DNA from 3 places in the Priestia sp. LL-8 genome. Region 3 is predicted to be linked to each of the others. Evidence: predicted binding sites of a transcription regulator. Region 3 holds the regulator's gene; each other region holds the start of a gene.
The links. Region 3 encodes LexA, which represses DNA repair genes until DNA is damaged. Its sites were predicted from a motif close to CGAACATATGTTCG; they were not measured.

Region 1 (10,533 bases), 810 kb from region 3:
ATGATTACTTCAATGTTTTTTAGAAAATCCGCAACTTCGATCCGCCTTGCAAGCTCATAGCTTGGATATAAAGCGATACGTGTATACGTATTTCCAAGTACAAGAATGCCAAGTAATAAAATAATAATCATAATGCCTCCGCCGATTAAGCTTCCTGTAAAAAAAGCGCGGTTTCGCTGATCAGGTTCCGCTACGTGAGCAGGGAAAACGGTTAGCAATACAATAAAGGTGAGAGAAGTAATACTTGTAAAGACCAGAATAGATCTGATAATAGGCTTAACGCCCACCTCTAACAAAGGCTGCAAATTCTCATAATGAATTTGAGGGAAGATCGAAAAAACTAAGATTAAAAACGGAATAACAAACCAAGGAAAGAGAATTTCAGCACAGCGGGCAATCGTTTCAATGCCAAGCCGAACACCGACAATCACAATTCCCATAAACAAAATATGAACAGCAAGCATAGGCGTTTGAATAATAATTCGAGTTGTTAGAAATGAGCCCACGTAAAACAAAACTTGACTGCAAAAAAGAAGAGTAGAAGCGACAAATAAAAGAGAGACAAACTTTCCTAGCCACTTGCCTAAAATGGCTTCGTTTAGTTCTATAAGAGTTTTATTCGGATAAAGGCTAGAGAGTTTGATATACATCCATACAAGTAAAACGCCTACAACTACGCCTAAAATAGCTGGAATCCATGCCTCTTGTTTAGAATCAGCCGTTAAGCTTCCAGGCACGACTAAAATAGTGTCGCCTAAGCTATAAAAAATAACGAGTATTCGAAACTGTGCTGCGGATAATTTCATCTGACTATGCACGTTGTTCACTTCCTTTTACTTCAGCAGACTGAACAAAAAATCACTAAAAGGTTTTAATAAAAAAGCAATGCCGTCTCCGGGGTTGGGGATCTCCACACCGCCGTATTTTAAACTAACAATCAAAATACTTACTGTGAACAAACTCCAAAAAATTCGCTTTTCTTTTTTATTGTTCACTTTTTTTAAATAAGGTATTTCTACTAAACAAACAGATGCACAAAGTAAAAAAATCCCTAAAAATATAAGCATGTATCAACCTCAATTAGTAACCCTTCAAAAATAATGAAGGGATGTTAAAGACGTTTGTGTTTCAAAGATAGTATGAACCAAAAAGGCTTCATTTATGAAAAGTGAGACTAAAGGCAGGGCAAAACCGTGTTATAATGACCAAGTTGAGCGTTATAATAGAAAAAACAGCATGATTACAAACAAGTAGATACATAACAAGGTAAGGATGGGAGAGATATATATGGCAGATGAGCTCAAAAAAATGCTAGATGATAAAGAAAAGGTGCAGCTTATTATCGCCGCTGTTGTCATGCTCGGAGGCCTGGTCGTTTTGTTAAAAAGCGTCGCAACGGGTCAGACCATGGGCCAAAAATGGCTAGAAAGTAAAGGGAATGTAGACACAGATCTGTATCTTGAAACGGTAAAGAGCTACATACACCTGTATCAAATTGTGGGCGGCGTTATGTTTGGAGGAGGCCTTCTCACGTTACTTCGTGCTAAGCTAAAGAAATAAAGCTGCAGCAAAATAAAAGATCATAGTCCAAAAGAAGTGTCATATCTTTTTAATAACTTAAAAAATAGTGAAAAGGAGTTATGTATGAATAATGAAGAAAATACACCGGCTTATCATCTGTTTATGATGATAGGAGCGCTTGCTATGCTGATTTTTGGTGTTGTCGGTTTCTTTATTCAGTATCCTGCTACGTTAAGTTTTGTGATGTGTATTGGCGGAAGTATTATATTTTTGCTGCATTTATTTGAATATATGAAACCTAAAAATGAACTATAGCATCTTCAAACGAGGAAATCTAGAAGCAAAGGAAGATGAGAAATGCGGAAACACCGTACGTATGAAACGCTAGTTGATCTTTATCAAAAAAGCGCCAAACTTCATTATGAAATCGATTATCGAAATAAAAAGTCTGTAAAAAAAGGCAATCGAGCTGCAGAAGATATGAAAAAAATTGCGCAGCTCATTCATTTATATTATCCAGGCATGCTATTTGAATTTTCAACACTGCTGACAAATCCTACTTATCGAATCGACCTATGGGCTGCACATCATATTTTAGAAATTATGAGCTATTCACCAATGCTTGAGGACAACGCGCTTTCCGTCATCGAACGCTACGCCGACGAAAATGATTTTACGGCTTTAGGAAATCGCATGTGGTTAGATCAGTGGAGAGAAAAACAGCGCTAGAATTAAGCTAGGCAAACCAGATTAACTAAAAGGAAGATAGATATATGAGTTTACGTATATTAAAGAACGGAATAGGCGTCACTATTCGAGGAGCAGAGCCAAAAGACGCAAAGAAAATGATTGCTTTTTACAACCGGGTAGGCGGAGAAAGTGATTTTCTTTCATTTGGAGAAGGGGAGTTTCTTAGACCTGTTTCAGAGTATGAAGTATTTTTAGCTTCTGTAAAACGAGAGCACAATTCTCTTATAGTTGTGGCTGAAAAAGAAGAGGAAATCATTAGTATTGCATCCATCACCTCGTCTCAAAACCCGCGTAATAAGCATGTGGGCACCCTTGGTATCGTGGTAGAGAACGCTTATAGCGGGCTAGGATTAGGCAGACAGCTCATGATTGAGCTGATTGAATGGGCACGTACGAATAAACAAACAAAAAAAATTGAACTGGTGACGCGGGAAGATAATCAAAGAGCTGTTGCTTTATACAAGCAGCTAGGTTTTCAAACAGAAGGGTTAAAAGAAAAAGACACCTATATAAATGGCGTGTACTATAATACAATGCTTATGGGGCTTCATTTATGAAAAGAGGCTGGAACAAAAGTAGTTTCGTTAAAGGAAGGTCCGAACGATGAATCGTTCGGATCTTTTTATTGGTATGGTGAATAGGGGCTTAATCTATTTAATTCCTTCTAGAAGTTGATTGGAATGGTTTAGCTATGCCTAAATCTTTTTTGCTTATTGTTTTTTAGCATCAGCAAATACACTCATCGCCTCGTTCATAAATTTCGCTAATCCTTTTCCATAGCGGTCAATGTTGGTTGTAAATCGCTCATCTTGCACATACATTTCTCCAAGACCTTTAAAAGCCTCTAACGAATACGTTCCAAAGTTCTCATTTAAAAATTGATACCATGTCGCAATAGCTTTTTGAGCTTCTGTAGATGATGGTGACAGATCACGAAGGGAAGCTAAGTGAGTGTAGATACTTTCCCATTCGTTTGACATGTGCTGCTGCTCTTCTTGTGAAAACCTTTGTACTTTTTCATTCGCTTCATCTACCCGCTGGTTTCCCCAGCGCTTCCGTGCTTCTTCTTCGTACGGGTTATGCGAAAAATCCAGTCCGTTAAACCGCTCTTTTTCGTTCATTTCAATCGCTCCTTTTTCATATTGAATCGTTTTATTAATGGTTACAATCATTTGATCGAGCCGACTGCGTTTTTCAATCAACATGTTTTTTTTGCAGTATCAATGCTTCTGTGCGATTAAACGTCGGGTCTGTTATAATCTCGTGAATTTGTTTTAAAGGGAAGCCAAGTTCTTTAAAAAATAATATTTGCTGAAGCATATCGAGATTAGCCGGTGAATAAAGCCGGTAGCCGGATTCGCTAACGGCATCAGGTTTTAATAGCCCGATTTCATCATAGTGATGCAGCGTGCGGACGCTGATTCCTACTAAGTCAGCCACTTCTTTTACTTTTCTGTTCATTCTTTCATCTCCCTTCTGAAATCTACTATAAAATATAACGCAGCGTAAGGGTCAATACTAAAAAAGAAATAATTGACTTTTAGTTTATATGTATTTATATTTAATTAGCATTAACTATTTATAACGTGAAATAAATAAGCAAGCCTGGAGGAATAGATGTGACAAAAAGCAATCAGTATCTTGGAGAGATTCGTTCATCGCTTCAAGTGCTATTTGAAAAAATGCAGCCCGAAATGATGGAGAGCCTAAATGAGCATGAGATGACTCCTACGCAACTATTTGTTCTTTCTTATTTAAAGAAAGTAGGGAGCAGTAAGGTTTCTCAAATTGCAGAGCTAATGGATGTAAAACCGAGCGCCGTTACTCTTTTAGTGGATCGTCTTGAACAGCACAATTTTGTTGTAAGAGAACATAATAAAGAGGACAGACGAGTCGTTGATATTACCTTAACAGAATTTGGGCATCGCAAGCTTGAAGATGTGCTGAATGGTCGAAAAGCCATTATGGACCGCTACCTTTTGCATTTAACAGAAGAAGAGCTTTCCATGATGGCTTCTATTACGAAAAAGCTTGCAACATCAGCTGCTTCTTATAAAGATAAGCAGCAGTAACAAAAAAGAGGAGAGACACACGATGGAAAATCAAAAAAATTCAAAGCGCACGCTTTTATTAATTGGCTTAATTATTGCGATGTTCTTTTCTGCACTTGATGGAACCATTGTCGGAACGGCTATGCCAAGAATCGTAGGAGACCTTGGCGGGTTAAGCATGATGACATGGCTGACAACAGCCTATTTATTAACGTCCACAACGGTTGTTCCGATTGCAGGGAAGCTCGCTGATTTAGTAGGACGCAGAGTAATTTATGTGACAGGACTTATTATTTTTATGGTTGCTTCTGCTTTATGTGGAATGGCAAATAACATGACAGAGCTTATTTTATTCCGTGCATTACAAGGAATTGGCGGCGGCGTTATGATGCCAATGGCAATGATTGTAATTGGTGATTTATTTACCGGAAAAGCACGAGCAAAGTTTCAAGGAGTATTTGGAGGAATTTATGGTCTTGCTTCTGTCATCGGTCCACAAATTGGCGGATGGATTGTTGATTCACTGAACTGGAAATGGGTATTTTACATCAACTTGCCGGTAGGGATACTCGCTACCGTTTTTATTGCACTGGGACTTCAAGGAAAGAAACATACGGGACCTGTAAAATTCGATGTAGCCGGTATGTTCACAATGGTTATCGGAGTAGTGAGCTTGCTTCTGGCCCTGAGCTTTGGAGGGAAAGACTACGACTGGAACTCTTGGCAAATTGTTAGTCTATTTACACTTGCTGTTGTTGGGATCATCAGCTTTATTATTGTGGAAACGAAAGCGAAAGAGCCGATTCTTCCGATGTATTTATTTAAGAACCGAACGTTTACGCTTTTAAATATCATTGGCTTTTTTATGAGCATTGGCATGTTCGGAGCCATTACGTTTGTTCCGTTCTTTATGCAAGGAATCGTTGGAGTCAGCGCCTCGGAATCAGGTACGATTATGACACCGATGATGATTTCAATGATTGTAACAAGTATTATTGGAGGACAGCTCGTCTATAAAGTCGGAATTAAGCCTCAAATTGTAACGGGTATGCTCATTATGGCAGGAGGGTTCTTCTTGTTAACAACATTAGACCTTCATACTAGCAAGCTTGTTGCCACTTCTTATATGGCCATAATCGGCTTAGGAATGGGTCTTGTGATGCCAATTTTAACACTTGCTCTTCAAGAAAGCTTTTCAAAAGAAGAGCTCGGTGTGGTTACATCATCAAGTCAATTTTTCCGTTCAATTGGAGGAACGTTCGGTATTACGATTTTAGGAGCAGTAATGAATGCAAAATCAGGTACGCTTCTTACTGACAAACTCGTTCCATATTTAAACACATTGCCTGCTCAAGCAAGTGCTTTTGCGGACGGGTTTAAAAAAGCGATTGATACGAATCCTGAAAGTGTGCTGCAGATGCTGTTTAGCCCTGAGGCGCTAAAGAGTATTCCAGCTGCGCTTTCAGACAGCATTGTGCCAATTTTGAAGACCTCGCTAATGAGCGCATTGCACAGCGTCTTTTTCATGGGCTTAGCTTTTATTATTTTAGGAGCGGTATGTACATTGTTCTTAAGGCAGATCAAGCTTTCAAATAAAAAAGCCGAAGAAAAACCAGAAGAAGGCATTGTTGAAGTAGAGCCATCACATTAAAAAAAGCGCACAAATTTGTGCGCTTTTTTCTATATCAACTAGTTGTTTCATTAGGCTTACGAAGAAAAGGGGATTGTTTAGACGTGTCATACGAAATTTGATCAAGCAAATACGTTAAATATAAGTTCAGTTCAAACCTATCTTCCGACACAAAATCTGTAAGCGCTTGCTTATTATCTTTCCACATAGTAATTCCTCCTTAATTTTACATACTAATGAATAGATTTAATATCAGAAAGCAAAAGGGAAACAACGGCTTCATTTTCGTCTTTTACGGATAGAATTTGCTGATGGAGATTTAAGTTGTGCACGCGGCCTTTGCACGTTTGCAACGTTCCATCTTTATAGTAAGAAACAGTTATCGTCCCACTTTTCGTTAATTCTCGTAAAAACATTCAAGAAGCCTCCTTAAAAAGATTACCTGATTTAAAAGCCAGTCCTTTCATTTGAGATGAGCAAAAGGGAATTGTATGTACTGCAAGCTTCCCTTTATATTCTTCAATGTGTATGAATCAATCGAATAAAAGGTTGCTAGCTCACCTATAAACTGTCCTAAATTTCAGAATATACTGTCTTTTACATATAGTGTTTTTTAAAAGGATTAATGTTACATTTATTATGTAACATTCTGATGAGAAAGAAAACCGTTTCTACAAAACTTCTCTAAAAATTACAAAATATTCATATTCGTGTGAAGGATGTAGAATGAACAAATATGGAAGGAACTTCGTTTATAAAAAACGTAAATACAGATTCAATTATTAATTATCTTAATACTAGTTATCAATTATATGTATTTTACTAATTTATTCTTCTTCGATAAAATGCAGGTAGACGAATTTGATAAGAATTTTCTAATGATTTATATAATTAAATTTGATATAATCTATAGGAATAATAATGTATGAAGGGAAACATCATTGATTAATTAGACACAGGTATTAAATGTTGTTGAAGATGATTCGTAAAAGCATACATATTTAAATTATATATTTTGGTGAGGTGGACAGTGTTGCAACTTAAGGTAGTAAACAGCCCTTTTAATCAAGAACAAGCAGATTTGCTTAATCGCCTTCTGCCGACATTAACAGAAGCACAAAAAATGTGGTTGAGCGGTTATTTAACAGCAGCTCAATCTACGTCTGCCGAAGGAACGCCAGACGTTTCTACAGCAGCGCCTGCTCAAGCGGAGCAGACGATTTCAAAAGACGTAACGATTCTTTACGGATCACAAACAGGAAATGCTCAAGGACTTGCTGAAAATACAGGCAAAACGCTTGAAGCAAAAGGTTTTAATGTAACTGTATCTTCTATGAATGATTTCAAACCAAATAATTTGAAGAAACTTGAAAATTTATTGATTGTCGTAAGTACACATGGAGAAGGAGAGCCGCCTGATAATGCGCTATCTTTCCATGAATTTCTTCACGGCCGTCGAGCGCCAAAGCTTGAGAATTTCCGTTTTTCTGTCTTGTCGCTTGGAGACAGCTCATACGAATTTTTCTGTCAAACAGGAAAAGAATTTGATGTGCGCTTAGCAGAACTTGGCGGTGAAAGACTGTATCCGCGCGTTGACTGTGATTTAGATTTTGAAGAGCCCGCAAATAAATGGCTTAAAGGTGTTATTGACGGATTGAGCGAAGCGAAAGGACACAGCGCTTCAGCAGCTGTTCCAGCGGAAGCTCCTGCAGGAACTTCACCATATTCAAGAACAAATCCTTTTAAAGCAGAAGTGCTTGAGAACTTAAACTTAAATGGCCGCGGATCAAATAAAGAAACGCGACACTTAGAACTATCTTTAGAAGGTTCAGGTTTGACATTTGAACCAGGAGACAGTTTAGGTATTTATCCTGAAAATGACCCGGAGCTTGTTGATCTTCTTCTTAACGAATTCAAGTGGGATGCAAGTGAAAGTGTAACGGTTAATAAAGAAGGAGAAACGCGTCCTCTTAGAGAAGCGCTAATCTCTAATTTTGAAATTACCGTGTTAACAAAACCGCTTTTAAAGCAAGCAGCTGAGCTCACTGGAAACGATAAGTTAAAAGCGCTTGTAGAAAATCGCGAGGAATTAAAAGCATACACACAAGGCCGTGATGTGATTGACTTAGTTCGTGACTTCGGCCCATGGAACGTATCGGCACAAGAGTTTGTAGCCATTTTACGTAAAATGCCAGCGCGCCTTTACTCGATTGCAAGCAGCTTATCAGCAAACCCTGATGAAGTTCATCTAACAATCGGAGCGGTACGCTACGAAGCGCATGGACGCGAGCGTAAAGGTGTTTGTTCAGTCCTATGTTCAGAACGCTTGCAGCCAGGCGATACGATTCCTGTATACCTTCAAAGCAATAAAAACTTTAAGCTTCCTCAAGATCAAGAAACTCCTATTATTATGGTAGGACCTGGTACAGGTGTGGCTCCGTTCCGCTCATTTATGCAAGAGCGTGAAGAAACAGGAGCAAAAGGCAAGTCATGGATGTTCTTTGGTGATCAGCACTTCGTAACAGACTTCCTTTACCAAACAGAATGGCAAAAGTGGTTAAAAGATGGCGTACTGACAAAAATGGACGTGGCGTTTTCACGCGATACTGAAGAAAAAGTATACGTACAAAACCGTATGCTCGAACATAGTAAAGAGTTATTCCAATGGTTAGAAGAAGGCGCATCTTTTTATGTGTGCGGAGATAAGACAAATATGGCACGCGACGTGCACAACACGCTAGTTGAAATTGTTGAAACAGAAGGCAAGATGAGCCGTGAACAAGCGGAAGGTTACCTTGCGGAAATGAAGAAACAAAAACGTTATCAGCGTGATGTATACTGAGGATTGAAAGGAGATTTTCAACATGGTAAACAAAACTTTAAAAGCGCCCGAAGGTCCTCCAAGTGACGTTGAGCGCATAAAAGAAGAAAGTAATTATTTACGCGGTACATTAGGAGAAACAATGCTAGACCGCATCAGCTCAGGTATTTCCGAAGACGATAATCGTTTGATGAAGTTCCACGGAAGCTACTTACAAGATGATCGAGATCTTCGTAATGAACGTCAAAAACAAAAGCTAGAGCCAGCTTACCAATTCATGCTTCGCGTTCGTACGCCAGGCGGTGTTTCCACACCAGAACAGTGGCTAGTGATGGATGATTTAGCGCAAAAATACGGAAATGGAACGCTAAAGCTGACAACTCGTCAGGCATTCCAAATGCACGGGATTTTAAAGTGGAACATGAAGAAAACGATTCAAGAAATTCATGCATCTTTATTGGACACAATTGCAGCTTGCGGAGATGTAAACCGTAACGTAATGTGCAATCCGAATCCATATCAGTCAGAAGTACACGCTGAAGTATTCGAATGGTCAAAAAAATTAAGTGATTACTTATTGCCTCGTACAAGAGCGTACCACGAACTATGGCTAGATGAAGAGAAAGTGATCAGCACACCGGAAGTGGAAGAAGAAGTGGAACCAATGTATGGTCCGCTCTATTTGCCAAGAAAGTTCAAAATTGGCGTAGCTGTTCCACCGTCTAACGATATTGACGTGTATTCACAAGACCTTGGCTTCATTGCCATTTTAGAAGACGAGAAACTTGTTGGATTTAACGTAGCAATCGGCGGCGGTATGGGTATGACGCACGGAGATAAAGCAACGTACCCTCAGCTTGCAAAAGTGATTGGGTTCTGTAGACCTGATCAAATTCTAGAAGTAGCGGAAAAAGTCATTACGATTCAACGTGATTACGGAAACCGCTCTGTGCGTAAAAACGCGCGTTTTAAATACACGGTTGATCGTCTTGGGTTAGAAACGGTAAAAGAAGAGCTTGCAAACCGTCTGGGCTGGAGCTTAGACGAAGCAAAATCTTATCACTTTGATCATAACGGAGACCGCTACGGCTGGGAAAAAGGTGTAAAAGGAAAATGGCACTTTACTCTTTTTGTTCAAGGTGGACGTATTGCTGACTTTGAAGACTATAAGCTTATGACGGGTCTTCGTGAAATTGCAAAAGTTCATAGCGGTGATTTCCGCTTAACGGCCAATCAAAATTTAATTATCGCGAACGTATCAACTCAAAAGAAAAAGCAAATTAGTGACTTGATTGAACAATACGGATTAACTGACGGCAAGCATTATTCGGCTCTTCGCCGCAGCTCATTAGCTTGCGTATCGCTTCCAACTTGCGGGCTTGCGATGGCAGAAGCTGAGCGTTACCTTCCAGTTCTTCTTGAGAAAATTGAAGCAATTGTAGATGAAAACGGTCTTCGTGATAAAGAAATCACGATTCGTATGACGGGCTGTCCTAACGGCTGTGCACGTCCTGCTTTAGGTGAAATTGCTTTTATTGGTAAAGCACCGGGCAAATACAATATGTATCTTGGAGCAGCATTTGATGGCAGCCGCTTAAGCAAAATGTATCGTGAAAATATCAGTGAAGAAGAAATTTTAAATGAACTGCGCGTCTTGCTTCCTCGCTATGCAAAAGAAAGAGAAGAAGGCGAGCACTTTGGTGACTTTGTCATCCGCGCCGGAGTAATCGAAGCTGTAACAGACGGTACAAATTTCCACG
Region 2 (10,533 bases), 2.1 Mb from region 3:
TCAGATCTATTTCCGTTGGCTGTCGACAGGTAGTCTTTAATGCTTCACATACTTTTATTAATTGATTGATTTCTTGTACAGAAAACAACTTGTCACCATATTGATCTAACCCTGTCAATAATCCAAATGAATCCCTGAATTCTCTTGCTAATAGATAGTCGTGTACTCTTTCCTCAAATTTTACACATTTAGTAGAAGAAGCTGCTTCTTTCTTATTATTAACGATATAGAAATCGATTCCTACCATAAGGACCTGCCTTTCTCTACATTCTTTCTAAGTTTAATAGGTACTAAAAAAAGAGGACAGCTAGGTAGATATTAAACTACTAGCTGTCCTGTCCTCTCCTGACCGTACTCCTATCAAAATCTTTTAACGAAGCCATAATTAAGTAACATCTTCTACAAACTCTTTTAGAGAATCATACATTTCTAAAGCGTCCCATTCGCCCATGCCATGTTCAGCTGTAAAAACTGGATAATCTTCATTCGCTATATCGATAAAGAGCGGGTCACCGCCTATTTCTTCATCATACCCTATGACAAACCAGTTTTCTTGCCAATCTCCTTCTTGATTTCCTATAAGGGAATTTGCTTCTAAATCTTCTCTGTAACCTAATTGTCCATCTAAAAACTCACTTTTAAGGTAGATATAATAAGGAGTAGAAAGAATTTCTCCAACTTCATCTTCAAATTCTACGTTCACCGACGTACCTGGAAGCTCTTTAAGGATTTTATAAATTCTTTCTATATCAGGTTTTATCATTTGCTTCTCCCCTTTAATGATCTGTATGATTTATCGTGGCCATTATCCATTCTTCTAAGCTGTCTGCTATTACTTCACGCTGTTCCCAATCGTGCCAAAAGGTGATAATTTGGCCGACTTTTCCTCCTTCATCAGGATCCAAATCTATACAAATATCATCTCCTCCCCCATTCGTGGCAATCGAAATCCAACGTGGGTTCCACCAAAGTTCTTTTTTCACTGGTCCAACAGGTTCTACTTCTGGAAAATCTTCAAATTCTCCTCCGTCTAAAAGCTCTTTTAATGTTTGCCACGTATACAGAATCTCCTCTAAAGGTAATAGAGTATAATTTTCAATAACCGCTATGTATTCATCACGCTGTCCATTATGTATCATTAACCAATCTTTAAGGTTTTGTGGAAAGGTTAGTCCCATCTTTTGTTCAACCGCTGCAATTTCTGATTCAGTAGCTGCTTTGTTAAGCGTTCCTACTGCTTCTGGTTGATTTATTTTCAACCACTGTTCAAACTCATGCCAAGCCTGCTTCATACTGGACTCCCCCTTATATAACATCATTAAATGAATCTATGAAAAATCATCCTGTACTTTTTAAGCTTATACTAATTATGTATGGAAATCTTATGTAAATAAACTGTTTTATTACTTTCTACTATATGAAACGAACATCAATTAGCTCGCTTAACCTCATTTTATTCGTCTGTTGATCCCCCTCATCGATAAAAACAAATAATCCTCCAAGAGAATCAACAAACTGAATAACTCCTGTTTCCGTTATACACTGCCCATGCTTGTAATACGTAAGGTACACTTTTTTATGTGTATGAAGCGCTTCGATCAAAGTGAAATTAATCTGTTCCATTTGATCTTCTGTTAAAAAAGGTCGAGGTATTTCTGCTTGTTTTTTTATCATTTCCTGTAACCCTTTGTATTGCTCTGGCATAGTGGCGAACGGTCGCCATTTTTTCATTCCTCTGTTCTGCATAGCAGCTTCCTCCTTTATGCTTTATGACCTCCTAGAAGGCCGTTTCGATAACGAGCTGTTGAATGCTCGAGATAGCTTGAGGCCCGTAGAACGCTATTCTTTCCATAACGAAGACGAATGTCATCAATCGTTTTTGCAAGTGCATAGGCTCTTTCCCGCTGATCAATATCCTCAAATAAGCTCATTTGCTCCTCTTCTTGAATGCTCGTGTTGGATAATGAAATGCCAATGGAGCGAATCGGCATGCCACTATCATAGGTATGTAAAATGGTTAAACAATACGGAAAGATATCTTCGCTTAAGTTCGAAGCTCGCCCCATTTTCTTTTGTCTTGAGAACCCTCCGCTTGTTTGCTTGCTGTAGCCAATGGATAAATGAATCGTTTGAGCCACCACTTGATGCATCCGCAAACGAAAACAGACATCGTCCAATAGCTCCAACAGCAATAACTCCACTTCTTTTCGGTTTGTATAATCACGGAATAGAATTTGACTCTTTCCAAAGGAACGAGAGCTAGGAATGTACACATCAGAAATGCGACTGTAATCAATACCATTCGCATGTTGGTGCAACTCTTCGCCTAGTATGCCAAATTCCTGTTGTAACATCTCTTTTGAAGAAAGAGCGAGTTCTTTTATGGAGTGAATGCCTAACCGGTGTAAGCGTCTTTCCGTAGCAGACGAAATCCCCCAGAAATCCTTCATCGGATGAATGGACCACAACTTAAAGGGAATATCCTCATATCGCCAATAGGCAACTCCTGTTGGGCTGTTCTTGGCTTCATGATCTAAGCTCACCTTCGCCAGTAAGAGATTCGGACCGATACCTGCGGTAGCTGTCAGCCGTGTCTTGCGATAAATCTCGTTGATGATTTTATGGGCCAGTTCTTCTGGTGTTTTAGCAAATAAATGCAAAGAAGCTGTCGCATCAATAAATAACTCATCAATGCTATACGCATGAAAATCTTCAGGAGCCACATACTGTAACACCAAACTTGAAATATAGTTCGAAGCCTTGATATATCTCTCCATGGATGGATTCACCACATGGATATCTTTCCTTTTAGGAATGTCGAAAAGGCGACTTCCCGTTTTGATCCCTTCTTTCTTTAGTAAGGGTGTGGCAGCCAACACAACTGATCCCGATCGCTTGACATCTCCTACCACCGCAAGCCTTGTTTTCAATGGATTTAAGCCCCGTATGACAGAAGAAACCGAAGCAAAAAACGATTTCATGTCTATGCAAATAATCACTCTGTTTGGTAGCTTCCCATAATCCATTGAAAGAACTCCTTAAAATAAAGAACGTTTGTTCTCTTTATTATATACGAACAAATGTTCTTTATTCAAGGATGAAATCTAAAGTTTTCCCGATTATTGCTATCACTTACAAAGAGTTTATTGGTACATTAAAAGGGTCAATGGATGTATAACGTAAAAGTAAGAGTTTAAAAGGGTTAAATACTAAAGGAGGCTAGAAGTTGAAAAAAGAATATTTTGTGCAATATTCAGACCAAAGTATAATTAATAACTTTGACTTTCCAAAGGATAATTTTGTATCTATTACTGTAGGGATTAGTGAGATCACGCATGATCTGATTACTTCCTTAGTTCAAAAAATGTTCCGTCTACCAGTTTTCTTTGTTTTAGAGTCAATGATATTTGGATATGAAAAAGAGACTTTAATTGAAAATCAAGTTCCTTTTTATGAGTTTTCATCGGATAGTGCTATTGTTAAAGTTGATTCTGTAGAAAAATTGGATGTTGTTAGTGGGTTAGCAGAGGTATTAGTTAATAATGGACTGAGTATATTCATTTTCTACGGAGAAGGTATTGTAGAGCAGGATTTAATTCCTTTGAGACAATGGAATAAACCTATAGAATTTAAAAATGTCGATATAGATAAAGTAGATACATTTGTGGATGTGGAAGAGGTTGGATTTACTATATTCAGTAAGAATAATCTATTTAACACACCTGGAAAGGTCCAAAATTATATACCTCGTTGCTACTCACTTGATATTAATAGCAGCGATATTTAACATTTCTAGATTAAAAGGAGGAGGATTTATAGTGAATGAAATATAAAAGTAATAAGAGTATATTGAAAATGTCAGCTATCATCCTTCTTACTATAGATTTATTCTTTTATCTTTTAGCATTAAAGAGCCTATACGTTTTCTCTTTAAGGGTTTCAATATATCTTTTGATTTTTGTCCTGCACTTTATCTATCTATACATAGTCCTTATAACTGTTAGCAAAACAAAGGAGTCTAAAGTCTTCTGGGGTGTAATTGGGCCATTCTTTATTGTACCTATAGCAATCGTTGGGTGGTTTATATTCTTTTATAATAATAAAGTTGACTATTACTATCTTAGTTCACCTAATTCTACACAAAAACTTATTATTGGCTATTCTAATTGGAGTCTTGGTGAAACTAACCATTATTATGACTTTTATAGACAAACTGGATTCCCCTTGGTGAAAAAACGACTAAATCACGAATCTCTTCATGTCGTGACACGAAATACGGATATGAGCGATTTAATGGAATGGAAATTTGCAAGAGAAACGAGGGAACACCTTTTAGCCGTTATTTTCTTTTTCTTTTATTTAGCTTCTATAGGAGTTGGCACTTTATTAAATGTATTTTAAATAGGAGTTGAATATTATTGCTAAAAACATTTTATACCTCTTACTATTATTGTTAGTAGCATCTCTTATTACAAAGTATCTTGCTATAAAATTAAATGTTAAAGATGACCACGACGCTGAAAAAAATTATGTAAACAAGTGGCATAAATGGGTAGAAAAAAGTTTTTATATTGTTTTTATTATACTCTTTATTGCTTTTGAACAGGTTCCTATGTGGGTCATGTTAATTATTTTCTGTTTATGTTATTTAAGTTTCCGAATCTTTATGGAGTGGAGATATAACAGAGAAACTAGGGAATATTTAATATCATTTAGTCTCCTGATATATTTTTTAATAGCAATTATTATTGGAGCAATATTGAATGTTTTCTAATGGTTTATTTATACATACACAAGGAGCTATGTACGTTATAAAAAGCATAGAAAATAAATACACTATAATACATAAGAGCAGGTGGAAATAATTTTTATACCTATATTAGTTTTACTAGTTGGTTTGTATCTATTAATCTCGGGAATTTTAATCATCGTAAAAGATAAAAACACAAAAGGAAAGACTAAAAAAACTTTAGTTTTTTTAGCAGTAGCATCCGATATAGTTACTGATCCAGTGTCGTCTTCTGGGTTCCGTATTATGCTTGGTGCTGTTCTTATAATAGGTGGATTAATTTTATTATAAGAAATACCTATTGGTATATAACTATGTTTCAAAAGGATTCATATCGATTAACCGGTATGAATCCTTTTTTATTACTAAAAACGTTCGTAAAAGTGCATGGATTCCAGAAGACGTTCGTAATTGTTTTTATAACTTAAGCAAACGATAAAGATGATAGATTTCTTACGAAAAAGAAAAGTTCGTAAAGGTATACTTTTACGGACGATACACTTGATTACTACCAAAGAAGGCTCTAAGATAGCCTTTTTAATTTTCTATGTATTTAATCGGTTTTTATACGGCGTAATCCCTTCGACCTCACACCTTAATTCATAAAACTTCCTAATTAAAGGATGCAAAATAAGGCTGGAACCTATTGCCTCCAGCTTTCTTTTACCTAGCCTTTTATCTAATAATGAAAGAGCCTGAATTATATTATCCTTAGAATTTAATGCATTTTCTATTGAGAAGTGAGGATACTGAATAAAAGCATCGTAAACAAGATCAACATTAAAAATACCTTTGTATTCCAGGATGATAGTAGAGTATTCTCCATCATCTACGTTCCCAATAAATTCTGGAAAACACTCATATAAACAGCCTGGAAAAGATTTATCTGTTCTCTCCTTTATTTCTATCCAAAGCTTGTCATGCTCCATTACATAGTGAGCTGAAGAAGCATTAAAAATTTCTTTTTTGTCTAACGTAACCCAAATACGTTTTTGCTCCCCAAAATTAACATTATAATGGGTCAAATGAATACTCAATCTATCTTTTAATTTATCGCAAATTAAATCTTCGATATTTCTTTTTACCTTTGTCCACTTCATGCTTATAATCCTTTTCTTTAATAAGATGATACATAATACCAGTTTTTATGTACCTTTTCTATTTGTTTAAAATCTCCATCGAAGTCGCTTTTTAGAGGTCTCTGGTCGTTTGGGTCATATACAAATCCCGAAAAGTTGTCTAGCATCCCACGATATGTAAAGAACAGGATTGATTTTGCCTTTCCTTTCCCTTCTAGCATAATGTCCCCCCCCACCTTTAGACAACCGATTATATTCCTTAGATAAGTGAATAAGTGATGGATTATCAGATACATTAGGTTTTATGATGCCATTCTCTACTTTAGTTGCAACCTCTTCTCTTTTATCTAGATGGACTTTGAAGTTCATATCTAAATTAACTTGATTAAACGGAAAGAAAAACCATATTAAAATAGTTATAAGCTGAATAATCAAAGGTTGCCAATACTTATATTTAAAAAGATGAACCAGGGTCCACCCAGTTACAAAGATAAAAGATGCATATACACCTAGCCAAATGGGCAGCATTAAAAATTCCGTTATAAGATCAACTAAATCCCATTGAAAAAAAGACGTTAAAATAACTAGTAAACTACTTATTAATGATAAAAATAACAATTGATTACGTTTCACAAATATTCCTCTTCCTGAAATAATTAATTTTAATCTCATCAAATATCCATTATAGGATCATCATAATGGATAAATAAAATTAGCTTAGATGAATGTTCCTGGTATGCGTTTTATATCAACTTATGATATAAGGAAATTAAAAAACCTTTGAGAGCATTCATTCCCAAAGGTTTAAGCCTTAACTATTTATTTATCGTAAAGAAAGGTAATCCCCTCATTGGTACATGGTAATGCTTCAATAATACCCAAATAATTAGGACAGCTGCTAAGCTCCCAAACGATAGTAAAAGTTCTAGAATTTCTACTTCTTTGTCTGAATTCATATGTATCATTCCTCTTAATGAATATGTAAGATATTAATAATAACTGGAATAATATTAATATATTTACTTAATAATTTATATCTTACATTTTTTCTAGTTAAGTTTAAAGGTGTTTTTGAAGTTTTTAACTAAAAATTAGGTTTACCATACTATTTGCTTTTTATAATCGTCATTATGGTAACTAAAAATGTCTACTTTTGTGGACGGTGCAGTTTATAATAGGATAATACATACAAAGTAAGGTGAGATATATAAATGACGGATTTTTTATCAGATGTTTTATCAAGCTTAGTTCCTGTTATTGATACTCATAAGAGTTTAAACACACAAAAAATTAACAAGCATATTGAATTGTTAAAACAACAACATTGGTTTAGAAACATTTACGAGGATGACAAATACTACGCATTACTTTTTGGAAACAGACGAGTACGATTTTATCTGCAGAGTAGCCTGCGCATCAAAAGGATGATTCATAAGAAAAAGGTGCAGGAGAAGTTCCTTACGTTATTAAATAAAGAGTTAAAAGGATAATTTTTTAGAAGGTTAGACCTTATAAAAAAGTTTTATACTGAAGAATAAACAACAGAAAGCAATAGATCCCTAGGGATTATTGCTTTCTACTAATATTTTCATTTTCAATATAAGAATATAAAATCTTCAAACACACTGCGTCTTCATGATCACACGAAATAGAAGTTATATCTTCAAGCTTTACGATTGCTTCACCGTCAGGTTCTCCATCATTAGTCAGAGTAAAAATAATAGTCAAAGGTAGAAAGTCTTCCAATAATTTAGGAGGTTAAATCTTGAAACCATTTTACAGATTTTTATTAACCTTTACATTCTTTTTCATCAGCAATTTAATAGTAAATTCCTTTTTTAAGCATAATTTGAATATCCTAACAGCCTTTTCAGTTGCATTTGGTAGTGCATTCGGTTTGTTCCTTGTTGAAATCTATGCGATAAAAAAGTTGTTCAAAGATGTAAAAGATGAATGAAACACACATTGTTTAATGACCGATAAGAAATAAAATGGTGTCAGTAAAAACTGACACCATTTTATTTGCTATTCAATTAGGGAATTTGTACTCAAAAAGTGTGCGAAATCACTTGTTTTTTTATTCGTTTTTTAACATTTTCTACTTCAAAACTGAACTACTTAAACTTATCAGGTGCTTTTTTTGTACCGATAATGATGATTATGTTAATTACGCTTGTATAGAGTATACGTGCTGTCTATCTAATGTGAAGGACTCTTTTTCAATCTATAATTCCATAAGATTGAGCAAATCCCGAAGGGGACAGAACAACTTAAAGCAAGAATACAAATACGTTTGAATGCCAACAAATTTACGCCGTTTGTACCATCATCTAATGAGATAATAAGTGAAACTATCGTTGCACCTATTACTCCAAAAATAATGTATAGTGCTATTTCTATTAATTTTTTATATTTCCCATTTCTATTTTTAATTAAGATATCAATCAAAATAGATGATGGTATGCCTAACACAGTAACAATTGGAATAATATACATTAATCCAAGAACTAAGCCAGCTATCAAATTATTAAAAGTGATTTGTTCATATGAAGTATCAAAGGTTGCTACAGCAACTACTAAGCTACCACATAGAGAAGAAATCAGCACTGATATGATTTTTTTAAACATAATATAATCTCCTAGTAAATTTCTTAATTTATATATAATAGCATTTTTAGTAAATAAACACTCTATTTTTATTTACTACCGAGAAAAAACATTATGTTGACTAGTATATATCATGTTTTAACTGTTAAATTTAAGATTAATTTCTATATATTATGTTATAATTTTAAACATGTATTAAAGTTATAGAGGAGTTTTCAATTGAAACGTAAAGATATTTTTTCATGGATTAAATCAATTATTATTGCTTGTATTTTAGCTTTTGTTGTAAGAGAATACATACTTGCCCCTATAGTAGTGAACGGTAAGTCAATGATGCCAACTCTAAAAAACGATGAACATATTATTCTTAATGAAGTGGGTAAAAATAAGGAAAATAATATAAAAAGATTTGATATTATTGTTTTTCATGCTACAAAGGAAAAAGATTATATTAAAAGGGTAATTGGTTTACCTGGTGATCATATAGAATATCGTAATGATACGCTATATGTAAACGGAAAAAAATATGAGGAACCTTATTTAGATCAATACAAAAAGGAAAAGGTAACAGGTCCATTAACTGAGGATTTTAAACTTGAAGAGTATACGGGCAGTAAAACAGTTCCAGAAGGCCAATTGTTTGTCATGGGAGATAATAGAATGTATAGCTTAGATAGTAGATTCCCTAAGGTCGGAACAATTTCAGTAGATAAAATTGTAGGAAAAGCTAAATTAGCTTATTGGCCTTTGAAAGAAGTTCACTGGATAAAATAAAGTTTTGAAAAGTTCCCTGATAAGTGGGAACTTTTTTGTTTGTTTCGGTAACACGTATTATGTTAACTATTAATATATTTTTCGGTACTATTCCTATCTTATTTAAGGTTTTGCTATGGTATAATTATAACCTTGTTTACATTTATGGTTAATACATGGTAATTAACCATATGATAGGAATTTTATTTGGCGGTAGGAGTGTTATATGAAGTACGTAGAAGTTGTCACAGAAAGTAGAATAAGAACAATCTCTTTAGTACTACTACTTATTTTTATGAGTTTAGGGTGGTATTTAGATAGTTCTTTTTGGTACAAGGCAGTCATCATGGTTGTCTCAGTTGCATTTATCTTACATAGTTTACATTATTATTTAGCAGGAAGGAACAAAACAGTAGGTACTATGGCTATAGTAGCAAGTTCAACCTTTGGTTTGTTTAATTTATTGAGAGTTTTTCTCTAAAAACATATTTTTTTATATTGCAAGAAATGAGGATTTTTCTATGTTCAAAAAGGTTTTAAAGTGTTATGACTATAAGTTTATTATAGCTTTAGTTATCTTAAGTATGATGGGTTTAATTATGGTTTACAGTGCTAGTATGGTAACAGCTATCGCTCGATATGGATTCACGGGTGATTACTTTTATCAAAAACAAAAGCTTGCACTTATAGCAGGGATTTTCTTTTTCTGCGTTACAGCTGTTATTCCTTATAAGATGTACCAAGAAAAAAGATTCTTGATGCTTGCATTAGGAGGAATAACTACCCTTTTAGTTCTGGTACTTGTATTTGGACATACGGCAGGAAATGCAACAAGTTGGCTTGTACTTGGTCCAATTAGAATACAACCATTGGAATTAACAAAACTCGTCATTATTGTCTATTTAGCAGCCGTTTTTACAAATAAACAGGAATATATAAATGACTTAAAACGCGCAATTATTCCACCGATTCTTATTGTATTTTTTCTTTGCTTTTTAATTGCTATGCAACCTGACTACGGTGGGGTTCTTCTTATTCTAGCAATCGTTGCAGCCATTGTCTTATGTTCTGGTATTTCTAGAAAATCCATGCTAAAAATTGCGATGCTAGGAGTAGTAGGCATAGGAATTATGCTTGTCGTTTTATTAGTAACTGGACATATTGATACAGTCTTCTCTCCTGTACGTATCTCTCGTTTTACAGGGTACTTACGTCCATTTGAAAATCAACAAGGCGATGGTTATCAGCTTGTTAATTCTTATTTAGCTATAGGAACCGGAGGGCTACAGGGTCTAGGTCTAGGGC
Region 3 (10,533 bases):
TAACAGATTCATAGAATGAAAAGCCTAGCTGATATACCCATGTAGTGAAATAAACGCTTTGGTTAAATTCATAATTTCCTTTTGCGATATTACGCGCGGCATCTAACATGACAAGAAAATCAGATTTTACAGGCGTTTGAACAGAAAGCATCCATGCTAGTCGAATACCTAAGGTCAAAACAATCAGTGAAATAAAAAAAACAGTTTTGTTCATGTATCTACTTGCAATAGCTATTAGAAAAATGACAAGGAAAGTGATAAATATTCCTTCAATAATAAATGAATTACTTAAAGCCAAACCTTTTAATTCCAATGAATTTGTCATCGCACTATAACTGCCCCATAGAGACCATGTAAGAATCATGACACATAAAAGAATCAGGCTTTTGGATAAAAATGAGTTAAGCATATTACCTCCTGCAAATTATTTCATAGATAAGGTACAAAATTCCTACCCTATGATACCATATTTTATTATTTTGTATATATTTTTCTTGTAGAGTATAATATTAGATTGTTCTGAAATTACAACAGCGGCACAACGTTTGATAAAAGGTTCAGCGGAGTAGGCATTGATTTAGTAATAGATAAAAGAGGTTGGGAAAAAAGGATTTTAATCGAAGTGAAAAACGAACTATTGATCACCATGTTTGATTAGTGGTTCGTTTTTTATGGTGAACATAGGTTTCATTTGTTTAATTCCTTCCAGCAGTTGATTGGAGGGCAAGGCGAAGACTCCTGCGGAGAAAGCGGAAGGGATGAAACTCCGCAGGAGCACAAGCAACGAGGAGGCTCATCGGCTGCCCGCGGAAAGAGAAGTCTTGCATGGAAATGAACTGCGGCGTCATAAGCGGTTCAGCTCATGTATTTCGCTTGTTCGTATTTAGGTTGAATTCATTTAGTTATGTCTCAACTTCTTTTATGTTTTAAATCGATCTTTTAATAAGTTCCATAGTGAGCTCACTCCTAGGCTAATGCTGATTAATATTCCTGATAGAGCTACTATTAAAGCGATATATTCAAAGATAGAAAACTGCTTCATACTATCCCAATTGATGTTTCCCTGTAGCTTGCTAATAACTAAATTCATTCCGTAAATACCGGAAAGAACGGTATAAATCGTTAAAATTAATAATAAGTAATTGTGACGCTTGGCCGCGATTTTCTCTTGATTTTGATACAAAGTACCAAGGGTTTCTTTGACTTCTTGATAAAGAGAATTGATGTGGAAAATTTTTTTAAAGAGCTCAGAAAACTCTTGACCTTCTGTGCGAGAGCTAATTTCTAAAAATAAATATTTGCCTGAAAACACGGTAATAGAGCGGATTAGTCGCTCAATGCCCTCTGAATTTTTATGAAACGTGAGCTGAGAATACTCATAAGATAGTTTTAGCAACACGATTTTATAGAAAAAATGTAAAAATAAATTATAGTAATGCTGGCCAAATAGATGATTCATCAAAAGCTGATCCGTTTTAGAGTCTGTCGATTTAGAAATACATGAAAACACATGGTCTGTGATGACGTAATAAGTTTCAGGAGCCCACCTTTCATACACGTGTTTAGTATTATACGTTTTAATATACTCATGATTGTGTGCAGAAATAAACGCTTTCCCGTCAGGCGTATAGCTATTTAGCTGCCCAGTACGAAATAAAGTTGTGGAATTAATTTCTTGCTCTTGATTTACCGTTACATAACTTAACACAAACATCCGTTCATCGATAAAATAAGGAAGGCTCCCAACGTGCTGTTCACGCGTGGCTTCTTTCTTGATGTGTTCGTTCAAAAATGGCGCAAGCTGTGAAAAAATATAATCTTGTACTTTGCTATAGCGATGATGTTCATAGGTAATGGTGGATCCATGCTCTTCAGCAAGCTTCGGTTCTAATACACGAAAATGATTCATGAATTCTAAAATGTCATCATAGGTGTAATGGTTATGGCTCATTTCAGTGCGAATGGTCATGACGCCAATTTCAAAAGGACATAAAAAAACATCCACAGACAGCACGTTGCTAGACACGGTGGTGGAAGAAGTATGTAACGTAATGGTATGGTCTATTTTTTTTGAAAATCGAAGCAACCCTTCTTTTTCGCACGAATCAGGGAATAGAATACATTCAATGTAAGGAAGAAAATATTGATCCAGGCTATCATGAGATACGTAATATTGTTCTCCGTAGTATTCTTTTTCTAAATCTTTGTTTTGAATGGAAAAAAACTCGAACAAATTTGCTTTCAGTGCATGAACAAGCTGCTCTTTATTTTTTCGGTCAAAGGAAAAAGGAAAAAGAAACATGTTCATTGCTTTGGTAGGTACAATGGTTTGAAATGGTTCTGTTTTCCTAGGTGTATTAGTCATAAACTACATCCTTCTTATAGTCGATGGTATTTCCTTGTAAGATTCGAGGAAATGCAGATAGAAAGTAAAAGGTAAAACAAGCTTTATAAAAACTGTTCTACCTGCCTGCAATGATTCAACGTATCATTTATAATATGCCAATTTTTTTAGAAAACAAACGTAAAAAAACCAACTAACATCATGATTAGTTGGTTTTACATACAGTGTCTGATTAGTGAATCGTGCGATATACACCAGTTACTTTTCCTAAAATCGTTACGTGGCGAAGAATAATAGGCGCCATCGTTGAATTTTCAGGCTGTAAACGAACGAAATTTTCTTCTTTAAAGAAACGTTTTACCGTTGCTTCGTTGTCTTCGGTCATAGCAACCACAATATCTCCATTATTAGCCGTTTGCTGCTGACGTACGATTACCATATCGCCATCTAGAATACCTGCTTCAATCATACTTTCTCCCATAATTTCAAGCATGAATACATGATCATCTGGAGAAACGAATTTATCTGGAAGAGGGAAATATTCTTCCACATTTTCAACGGCTGTTATAGGAAGACCCGCTGTTACTTTACCGATAACAGGAACATTAATGACATTGCTTTTAGGAATGTTTACTTCATCTAGTTGAAGAACTTCGATTGCTCTTGGTTTTGTTGGATCTCTTCGAATTAACCCTTTACTTTCTAAACGAGCTAAATGCCCGTGTACAGTGGAGCTAGAGGCTAATCCTACTGCTTCCCCAATCTCACGAACAGAAGGCGGATAACCTTTTAATTTTACTTCGTGCTTAATAAAATCTAGTATGTCTTGTTGACGTTTTGATAGCTTCATATTTTTCACCTCGATTTTAGCTATTCTTTAGGTGAATTATACCACGTGATGTGTCAATATACAAACATAAGTTCGAAGAATTCCATTGACAGAAACAAATGTTCTCAATAAAATAAGAACATATATTCTGATAGGGGGATCATAATATGCAACAATTCTTACATTCTATGAAACATTACGCTATTTTTTTTGCAGTTATCGCTGCACTTACATATGTATTGACGCTGGTTTTAGGAGCGGATAAAGTAGATTTAGACAAATATTCAACGGTTACTATTACAAAAGGAGATACGCTTTGGGACTTGTCCAACAAGTATCATAATCACCATCATTTGACCACCAATGAATTTGTCAAATGGGTTGAAGACGTCAATGATTTAAACTCAGATACTGCCCAGTCTTTATCTCCTGGAGATAAATTATATATTCCTGTTTTAAAAAAAGAGTTACATAATCAAGTGGCAATTGAACAGTAGTGTGTAACGGCCGTTCCTGAATATTGTTAGAAGCCGAAAAGGTCGTGATAAAAGTGGACGCCATTATTTATTGCCGTGTCAGTACGGATAAAAAAACCCAAGAAACATCTTTGCAGCGCCAGCAAGAAGAATTAAAAAAGCTTGCTGATCTTCATCATCTAGAGGTGAAAAAAGTCGTGATGGAAAAAGCAAGCGGATATGATGTAGACAGAGAGGGTATTTTGGATGTTCTTCATACAATGAAAGAAGAGAAAATATCCGTGCTGCTCATTCAAGACGAAACACGATTAGGCAGAGGAAATGCCCGAATTGCGCTGCTTCATGCTTTTCATAAAGAAAATGCTACCATCTATACGATTAGTCATCAAGGTCAGCTTCAGCTTTCAGAATCTGATTCAATGGTGTTAGATATTATTAGTTTAGTGGAAGAGCATCAGCGGAAATTACATAATGCTAAAATTAAAAGAGGAATGAAAAGAGCCGTAGAAAACGGTTATCGTCCGCAGCAAAATTTAAAAAACCAGGGAGTTAACTCGGGAAGAGAAAAAAAAGAAGCGCCGATTGAAGAAATTGTCCGCCTTCGTCATAACGGCTTAACCTTTGCTGAAATTTCAGTTACGCTAAAAGGTTTTGGTTATAATATTTCAAAAGCGACCGTACATCGTCGCTATCAAGAGTATCAAGAGAGTGCTCAATCTCTTGATAAAACGAAAGAGATTTAGTAAGATGACTACATGTTGCCGGAACGGTTCGGTAATTTTAATTATTGATTATAAGGAGATAGGTTTTATATGCTATCAAAAGATAAACTTGCTCGTATTAATGCTCTTTCAAAAAAGGCAAAGGCTGAAGGTCTGACAGAATCTGAAGCGAAAGAACAGCAAGAGCTACGTCAGGAATATTTAAAAGTTTTCCGACAATCTATGACAAATCACCTTCATACGATTAAAGTTGTGGACGAAGAAGGTAAAGATGTTACGCCTAAGAAGTTAAAAGAGAGTAAAAAGAAGCGTCTTCACTAAGACGTTCTAGTAAAACTAGAGGGAGTGTTCCCTCTAGTTTTTTGTATATTTTTAATAAGGCGTACAAAAACTGTAAAAGTGGAAAATTTTTTGGTTCAAGTATTGTACAAATAAGCAAATCATTAGTATGATAACATATGTACATAGTTTTGAAAGGAATGAAGAGTATGACACAACGTATTGAAGATCTTTCGATTGCAACAATTCGTACTTTATCAATCGATGCGATTGAAAAAGCAAATTCAGGTCACCCAGGTATGCCGATGGGAGCTGCTCCAATGGCATATACATTGTGGACAAAATTCATGAACATCAATCCAAAGAATCCAAACTGGTTTAACCGTGACCGCTTTGTATTATCAGCAGGACACGGATCAGCACTATTATACAGCTTGCTTCATTTAGCTGGATATGACTTATCAATTGAAGACCTTAAAAACTTCCGTCAATGGGGAAGCAAAACACCAGGTCATCCAGAGTTCGGTCATACAGCAGGTGTTGATGCAACTACTGGCCCACTAGGACAAGGTATTGCAATGGCTGTTGGTAAAGCAATGGCAGAACGTCATTTAGCTGAAACATACAACAAAGAAGGTTTAGAAATTGTAGACCACTTTACGTATGGTATTTGTGGTGACGGAGACTTAATGGAAGGTGTATCTGCTGAAGCAGCTTCATTAGCGGCACACTTAAAATTAGGACGTTTAGTTGTTTTATACGATTCAAATGATATTTCTTTAGACGGAGATTTAGATCGCTCGTTCTCTGAGAACGTAGAAGATCGTTTCAAAGCTTACGGATGGCAAGTAATCCGCGTTGAAGACGGCAATGACTTGACAGCGATTGCAAACGCAATTGAAGAAGCAAAAGGCGATTTAACACGCCCAACGCTAATTGAAGTAAAAACAACAATCGGATTTGGTTCTCCAAACCACGCGGGTACTTCTGGCGTGCACGGTTCTCCATTAGGTTCCGATGAAACAAAATTAACAAAAGAAGCTTATGCATGGACATTTGAAGAAGATTTCTATGTGCCAGAAGAAGTGTATGCTCACTTCAAAGCTACAATTGCTGAAGATGGCCAAAAGAAAGAAAACGAATGGAACGATGTATTTGCACAGTATAAAGAAAAATATCCTGAACTAGGTCGTCAATTTGAACTAGCAGTAGAAGGAAAGTTACCGGAAGGCTGGGAAGAAACGCTTCCAGCATACGAAACGGGTTCAAGCTTAGCTAGCCGTGCTTCTTCTGGAGAAGTATTAAACGCAGTAGCACAAGCTGTACCTCAATTCTTCGGCGGTTCAGCTGACTTAGCTGGCTCAAATAAAACAATGATTAAAGGTTCAGAAGACTTCACTGCAGCTGATTACAGCGGACGTAATATCTGGTTCGGTGTACGTGAATTTGCAATGGGAGCTGCATTAAACGGTATGGCTCTACACGGCGGTGTAAAAGTATTCGGAGGAACATTCTTTGTATTCTCTGATTATCTTCGCCCAGCAATTCGCTTAGCAGCTTTAATGAAGCTTCCTGTAACATATGTATTCACACATGACAGTATCGCAGTTGGAGAAGACGGCCCAACACATGAGCCAATTGAACAATTGCCATCACTTCGTGCAATGCCAGGTCTTTCAGTGGTTCGTCCTGCAGATGCAAATGAAACAGCTGCTGCATGGCGCTTAGCATTAGAGTCAACTGACCGCCCAACGGCGCTTGTATTGACTCGTCAAAACTTGCCAACGCTTGAAGGTACAAAAGAAAATGCATACGAAGGCGTGTCTAAAGGTGCATATGTTGTATCTAAAGCTGGTAAAGACCAAGCGGATGCATTAATACTTGCAACAGGCTCTGAAGTAAGCCTAGCAGTAGAAGCACAAAAAGCATTAGCTGCAGAAGGCATTGACGTATCTGTAGTAAGCATGCCTGCATGGGATCGTTTTGAAGAGCAATCTGCTGAGTACAAAGAAAGTGTTATCCCTAAATCAGTGAAAAAACGTTTAGGTATTGAAATGGCTTCTACACTTGGCTGGGAACGCTATGTTGGAGACGAAGGACAAGTTCTTGGTATTAATCACTTTGGTGCATCTGCTCCTGGTGAAACAATCATGAAAGAATTTGGTTTTACAGTTGAAAATGTAGTAGCAAAAGTGAAAAGCTTGCTTAATGCATAATTCTTTTTCATAAGAAAGAGCAGACTCCTGTGGTCTGCTCTTTTTTTTCGACAAAAAAACAAAGGAATTTTTTCATCGATAGACAAGCATTGCGTACACCATTCGGTATAATGGTACAAAAAAGAACGAGCCGAAAGGGAGGATGAATCGTGAGAACGTATGAAGTATATTTAATGGAGGAAGAAGTTGCATCATCCTATTTTCGAAGAGAAAAGCTCATTTATCAGCTGCTGATTGAATATAGAATGAAACGTCACTTGCAGGAAACGCACTTACAAAAACAAGTTCATTACATTACTCGCCAACTGCCCATTTCATTTATTCAACGAGAATTGCTTCAGGCGTTTTCTCATTATCCTCATTTTTTCACTCATCAAGAGACGTTTGTGCTGGAATATCCTCATAAAAAAAGTCGAGCATCTATAAAATTAACGAATCGCTGTATAACAATTGAAGGAGATGGCAATGTTGATGCTGAGACAGCTTTTTTTGAAGTATTACGCAAGCTAGATCCTTGTTTTTTAGCAGTGAATTATGGAACGGATGAATACGGCTGGCTGAGGCCTGTGAAAACAAGAAAATTTGTGTAATTATTTAAGGAAATTGGAACGGAAATATTGTATAATAGCGTATGGTCTAGTACACTGTAAGTTAGACAACACGAAGGAGGAAGTAATACCATGGGAATGTATATTCTAGTTGGTGTTCTAGCATTAATTGTTGGGATAGCGCTAGGATTTTTCATTGCTCGTAAGTATATGATGAGCTATCTGAAGAAAAATCCACCAATTAATGAACAAATGTTAAAAATGATGATGATGCAAATGGGCATGAAACCATCGCAGAAAAAAATTAACCAAATGATGAAAGCAATGAACGGCCAAATTAAATAATGGTTAATTGGACAGACACTCTCTATTCAGAAGGGTGTCTTTTGTTTTATGATAGAGATAAGAAAATGGTTGTGGGGCTAGGGGGATACGATGAAAATTTTTCGAGAGTTATGGTGGTTTTTCAAACAGGAAAAAAAGTCTTACATAACGGGGATAGCGCTGCTCATTATTGTGGCAGCATTAGAACTTCTCCCGCCTAAAATTATTGGTTTAACGGTAGATGGTATTAAAGAAGGGACGCTGAATGGAAAGCGCTTAATGCAGATGGTTGGCATTTTGCTAGGAGCTGCTGTTGTGGCCTATTTCACAAGATACATATGGCGTATTATGATATTTGGATCATCTGTTAAACTAGCCAAGCAGCTGAGAAATACCCTCTACACTCATTTTACCAAGATGAATCAGGCCTTTTATCAGCGGCGGCGAATTGGGGATTTGATGGCCCATGCAACAAACGATATTCAAGCTATTCAACAAACTGCAGGTTCGGGCGTTTTGACACTCGTGGATTCCATTGTCACAGGAGGGCTTGTTCTATGCACAATGGCCCTCACAATCAGCTGGAAATTAACGCTTATTTGCCTTATTCCTATGCCGCTTATGGCCGTTTTAACAAGTTATTATGGTACATTGCTTCATGCGCGGTTTCACCACGCACAAGCCGCATTTTCTACTTTAAATGATAAGGTTCAAGAAAGCATTAGCGGAATTAAAGTCATTAAGACGTTTGGGGAAGAAGCAGCTGATGTCGAAGAATTTCGCATTAAGTCTGCAGATGTTGTCCAAAAGAACATGAAAGTAGCCAGAGTAGATGCATTGTTTGATCCGACCATTTCGATTATTGTAGCACTTTCTTTTTTACTTGCTCTTATTTTTGGCAGCAAGATGGTTATTAATGAAGAGTTAACACTAGGGCAGCTTGTTACCTTTACAACTTATTTAGGCCTTCTTATTTGGCCGATGCTCGCGTTTGGCTGGCTATTTAACATTGTGGAACGAGGAAGAGCATCCTATGAAAGGGTATTTTCTTTATTAAAAGAAGAAAATTCGATTGAAGAAGCAGCGCATCCTAGTGTTGAAGTGCCAACAGGAAATATTGAAGCTGTTATTCATAGGTTTTCGTATGGTAAAGCAGATGAATATACGTTAAACGACATTTATTTTACACTTTCTCGAGGTCAAACGTTAGGGATTGTGGGAAAGACGGGGGCCGGGAAAACCACGCTTTTAAAGCTACTGCTTCGTGAATTTGATGTAAGTGACGGAGCTGTTTTATGGGGAGGAAAAGACATTAAAGACTATGCGTTTGATTCATTGTACAAAAGCATTGGATATGTTCCTCAAGATCACTTTTTGTTTTCAACCACAGTCGCTGCTAATATCGCGTTTGGAAAAAGAGAAGCAAGCAATCAAGAAATCCAAGAAGCGGCTAAAGTTGCCAATGTACATAGAGACATCCTCGATTTTACAGATGGCTATCAAACAATAGTAGGTGAAAAAGGCGTTTCGTTATCTGGTGGACAAAAACAGCGTATCTCGATTGCAAGAGCTCTTCTATTAGATCCTGAGCTTTTAATTTTAGACGATTCGCTATCGGCGGTAGATGGAAAAACGGAAGCGGGTATTTTACAAGCGCTAAAGCAAAAACGTCAAAATCGAACAACGATTATCACAGCGCATCGGCTGAGCTCGGTTACTCATGCAGACCTGATTCTTGTACTTGATAAAGGGAAAATTATTCAGCGAGGAACTCATGAGGAGCTGCTTAGCGTGCGCGGCTGGTACCAGGATATGTACGATAGACAGCAGCTTGAACGTGCGGTAGAAGAAGGAGAGACGAAAAATGAAAATTGAGCATTCTTCGGTACATACACGTCTGTTTCGCTATACAATTCCGCATAAAAAATCATTTTTTTTAGCGTTCACACTATTATTAATTGCTACGGCTGCGGATTTATTAGGGCCCATTTTGATTAAAATTTTCATTGACGATTATTTAACTCCCAAGTACTTGCCTCTTCAGCCTCTTGTGTGGCTTGCAAGCAGTTATTTGCTTTTACAGCTTTTAAAAATTGTCGTTCAATACTTTCAGCTTCTGCAGTTCCAAAAAATTGCGCTTCAAATTATCCAGCAGATTCGAATTGACGTTTTTTCTCATGTTCATCGCCTGGCTCTTCGCTTTTTTGACAACACGCCAACAGGAAGCCTGGTATCTCGAATTACAAATGACACGGAAGCCATGAAAGAAATGTTTGTGGAAGTCATCGCGGTTTTTATTCAAAATGGGGTATTTTTGGTCGGTATTTTTATAGCCATGTTTATGCTAGATGTGAAGCTGGCTTTTTATTGTTTAGTTCTTCTCCCGTTCATTTGGGGACTTATGAAGCTTTATCAGCATTACAGCGCTATTTACTACGGGCAGCTTCGAGAAAAGCTAAGCCAGTTAAATGCCAAGCTTCATGAGTCTTTGCAAGGCATGTCTATTATTCAGTTATTTCGTCAAGAAAAGCGGCTGCGCTCGGAATTTGAAGAAATCAATGATGAGCATTACAAAGCGGGGATGCGTAATATTAAGTTGGATGGTTTGCTGCTAAGACCGGCAGTCGAAATTCTTTACATTTTAGCCGTTATTCTTGTGCTCAGTTATTTTGGTATTTCCGTAGCTGACAGTCCTGTTAAAATTGGTGTTCTTTACGCGTTTATCAACTACTTGGATCGTTTTTTTGAGCCTGTTAATGAAATGATGCAGCGTCTTTCTATGTATCAGCAAGCGA

Region 1: a site for LexA is predicted at 6,491-6,504, ahead of U9R83_RS15610 (YolD-like family protein). Genes of this name have one in related genera too.
Region 2: a site for LexA is predicted at 3,074-3,087, ahead of U9R83_RS08975 (Y-family DNA polymerase). Genes of this name have one in related genera too.

What each region holds. Positions count from the first base shown of each region.
Region 1 is NZ_JAZAQH010000001.1:3,066,284-3,076,816, reverse strand. It holds gene U9R83_RS15660 (GerAB/ArcD/ProY family transporter) at 1-818, opposite strand, end outside; gene U9R83_RS15655 (hypothetical protein) at 834-1,067, opposite strand; gene U9R83_RS15650 (hypothetical protein) at 1,288-1,560, shown strand; gene U9R83_RS15645 (hypothetical protein) at 1,645-1,836, shown strand; gene U9R83_RS15640 (hypothetical protein) at 1,879-2,250, shown strand; gene U9R83_RS15635 (GNAT family N-acetyltransferase) at 2,295-2,828, shown strand; partial or broken gene U9R83_RS15630 (MerR family transcriptional regulator) at 2,982-3,732, opposite strand; gene U9R83_RS15625 (MarR family winged helix-turn-helix transcriptional regulator) at 3,891-4,343, shown strand; gene U9R83_RS15620 (MDR family MFS transporter) at 4,366-5,973, shown strand; gene U9R83_RS15615 (hypothetical protein) at 6,008-6,160, opposite strand; gene U9R83_RS15610 (YolD-like family protein) at 6,186-6,368, opposite strand; gene U9R83_RS15605 (assimilatory sulfite reductase (NADPH) flavoprotein subunit) at 6,986-8,794, shown strand; gene cysI (assimilatory sulfite reductase (NADPH) hemoprotein subunit) at 8,817-10,533, shown strand, end outside.
Region 2 is NZ_JAZAQH010000001.1:1,764,974-1,775,506, reverse strand. It holds gene U9R83_RS08995 (hypothetical protein) at 1-247, opposite strand, end outside; gene U9R83_RS08990 (SMI1/KNR4 family protein) at 386-763, opposite strand; gene U9R83_RS08985 (SMI1/KNR4 family protein) at 777-1,292, opposite strand; gene U9R83_RS08980 (YolD-like family protein) at 1,414-1,746, opposite strand; gene U9R83_RS08975 (Y-family DNA polymerase) at 1,761-3,026, opposite strand; gene U9R83_RS08970 (hypothetical protein) at 3,227-3,787, shown strand; gene U9R83_RS08965 (hypothetical protein) at 3,823-4,401, shown strand; gene U9R83_RS27680 (DUF4181 domain-containing protein) at 4,409-4,774, shown strand; gene U9R83_RS08960 (SF0329 family protein) at 5,335-5,889, opposite strand; gene U9R83_RS08955 (hypothetical protein) at 6,004-6,501, opposite strand; gene U9R83_RS08950 (hypothetical protein) at 6,684-6,824, opposite strand; gene U9R83_RS08945 (hypothetical protein) at 7,080-7,358, shown strand; gene U9R83_RS08940 (hypothetical protein) at 8,068-8,496, opposite strand; gene lepB (signal peptidase I) at 8,695-9,249, shown strand; gene U9R83_RS08930 (hypothetical protein) at 9,455-9,709, shown strand; gene U9R83_RS08925 (FtsW/RodA/SpoVE family cell cycle protein) at 9,750-10,533, shown strand, end outside.
Region 3 is NZ_JAZAQH010000001.1:3,878,439-3,888,971, reverse strand. It holds gene U9R83_RS20390 (ArnT family glycosyltransferase) at 1-409, opposite strand, end outside; gene U9R83_RS20385 (hypothetical protein) at 920-2,365, opposite strand; gene lexA (transcriptional repressor LexA) at 2,577-3,194, opposite strand; gene yneA (cell division suppressor protein YneA) at 3,341-3,670, shown strand; gene U9R83_RS20370 (YneB family resolvase-like protein) at 3,724-4,392, shown strand; gene U9R83_RS20365 (DUF896 domain-containing protein) at 4,462-4,692, shown strand; gene tkt (transketolase) at 4,860-6,866, shown strand; gene sirA (sporulation inhibitor of replication protein SirA) at 7,016-7,456, shown strand; gene U9R83_RS20350 (YneF family protein) at 7,547-7,759, shown strand; gene U9R83_RS20345 (ABC transporter transmembrane domain-containing protein) at 7,850-9,613, shown strand; gene U9R83_RS20340 (ABC transporter ATP-binding protein) at 9,603-10,533, shown strand, end outside.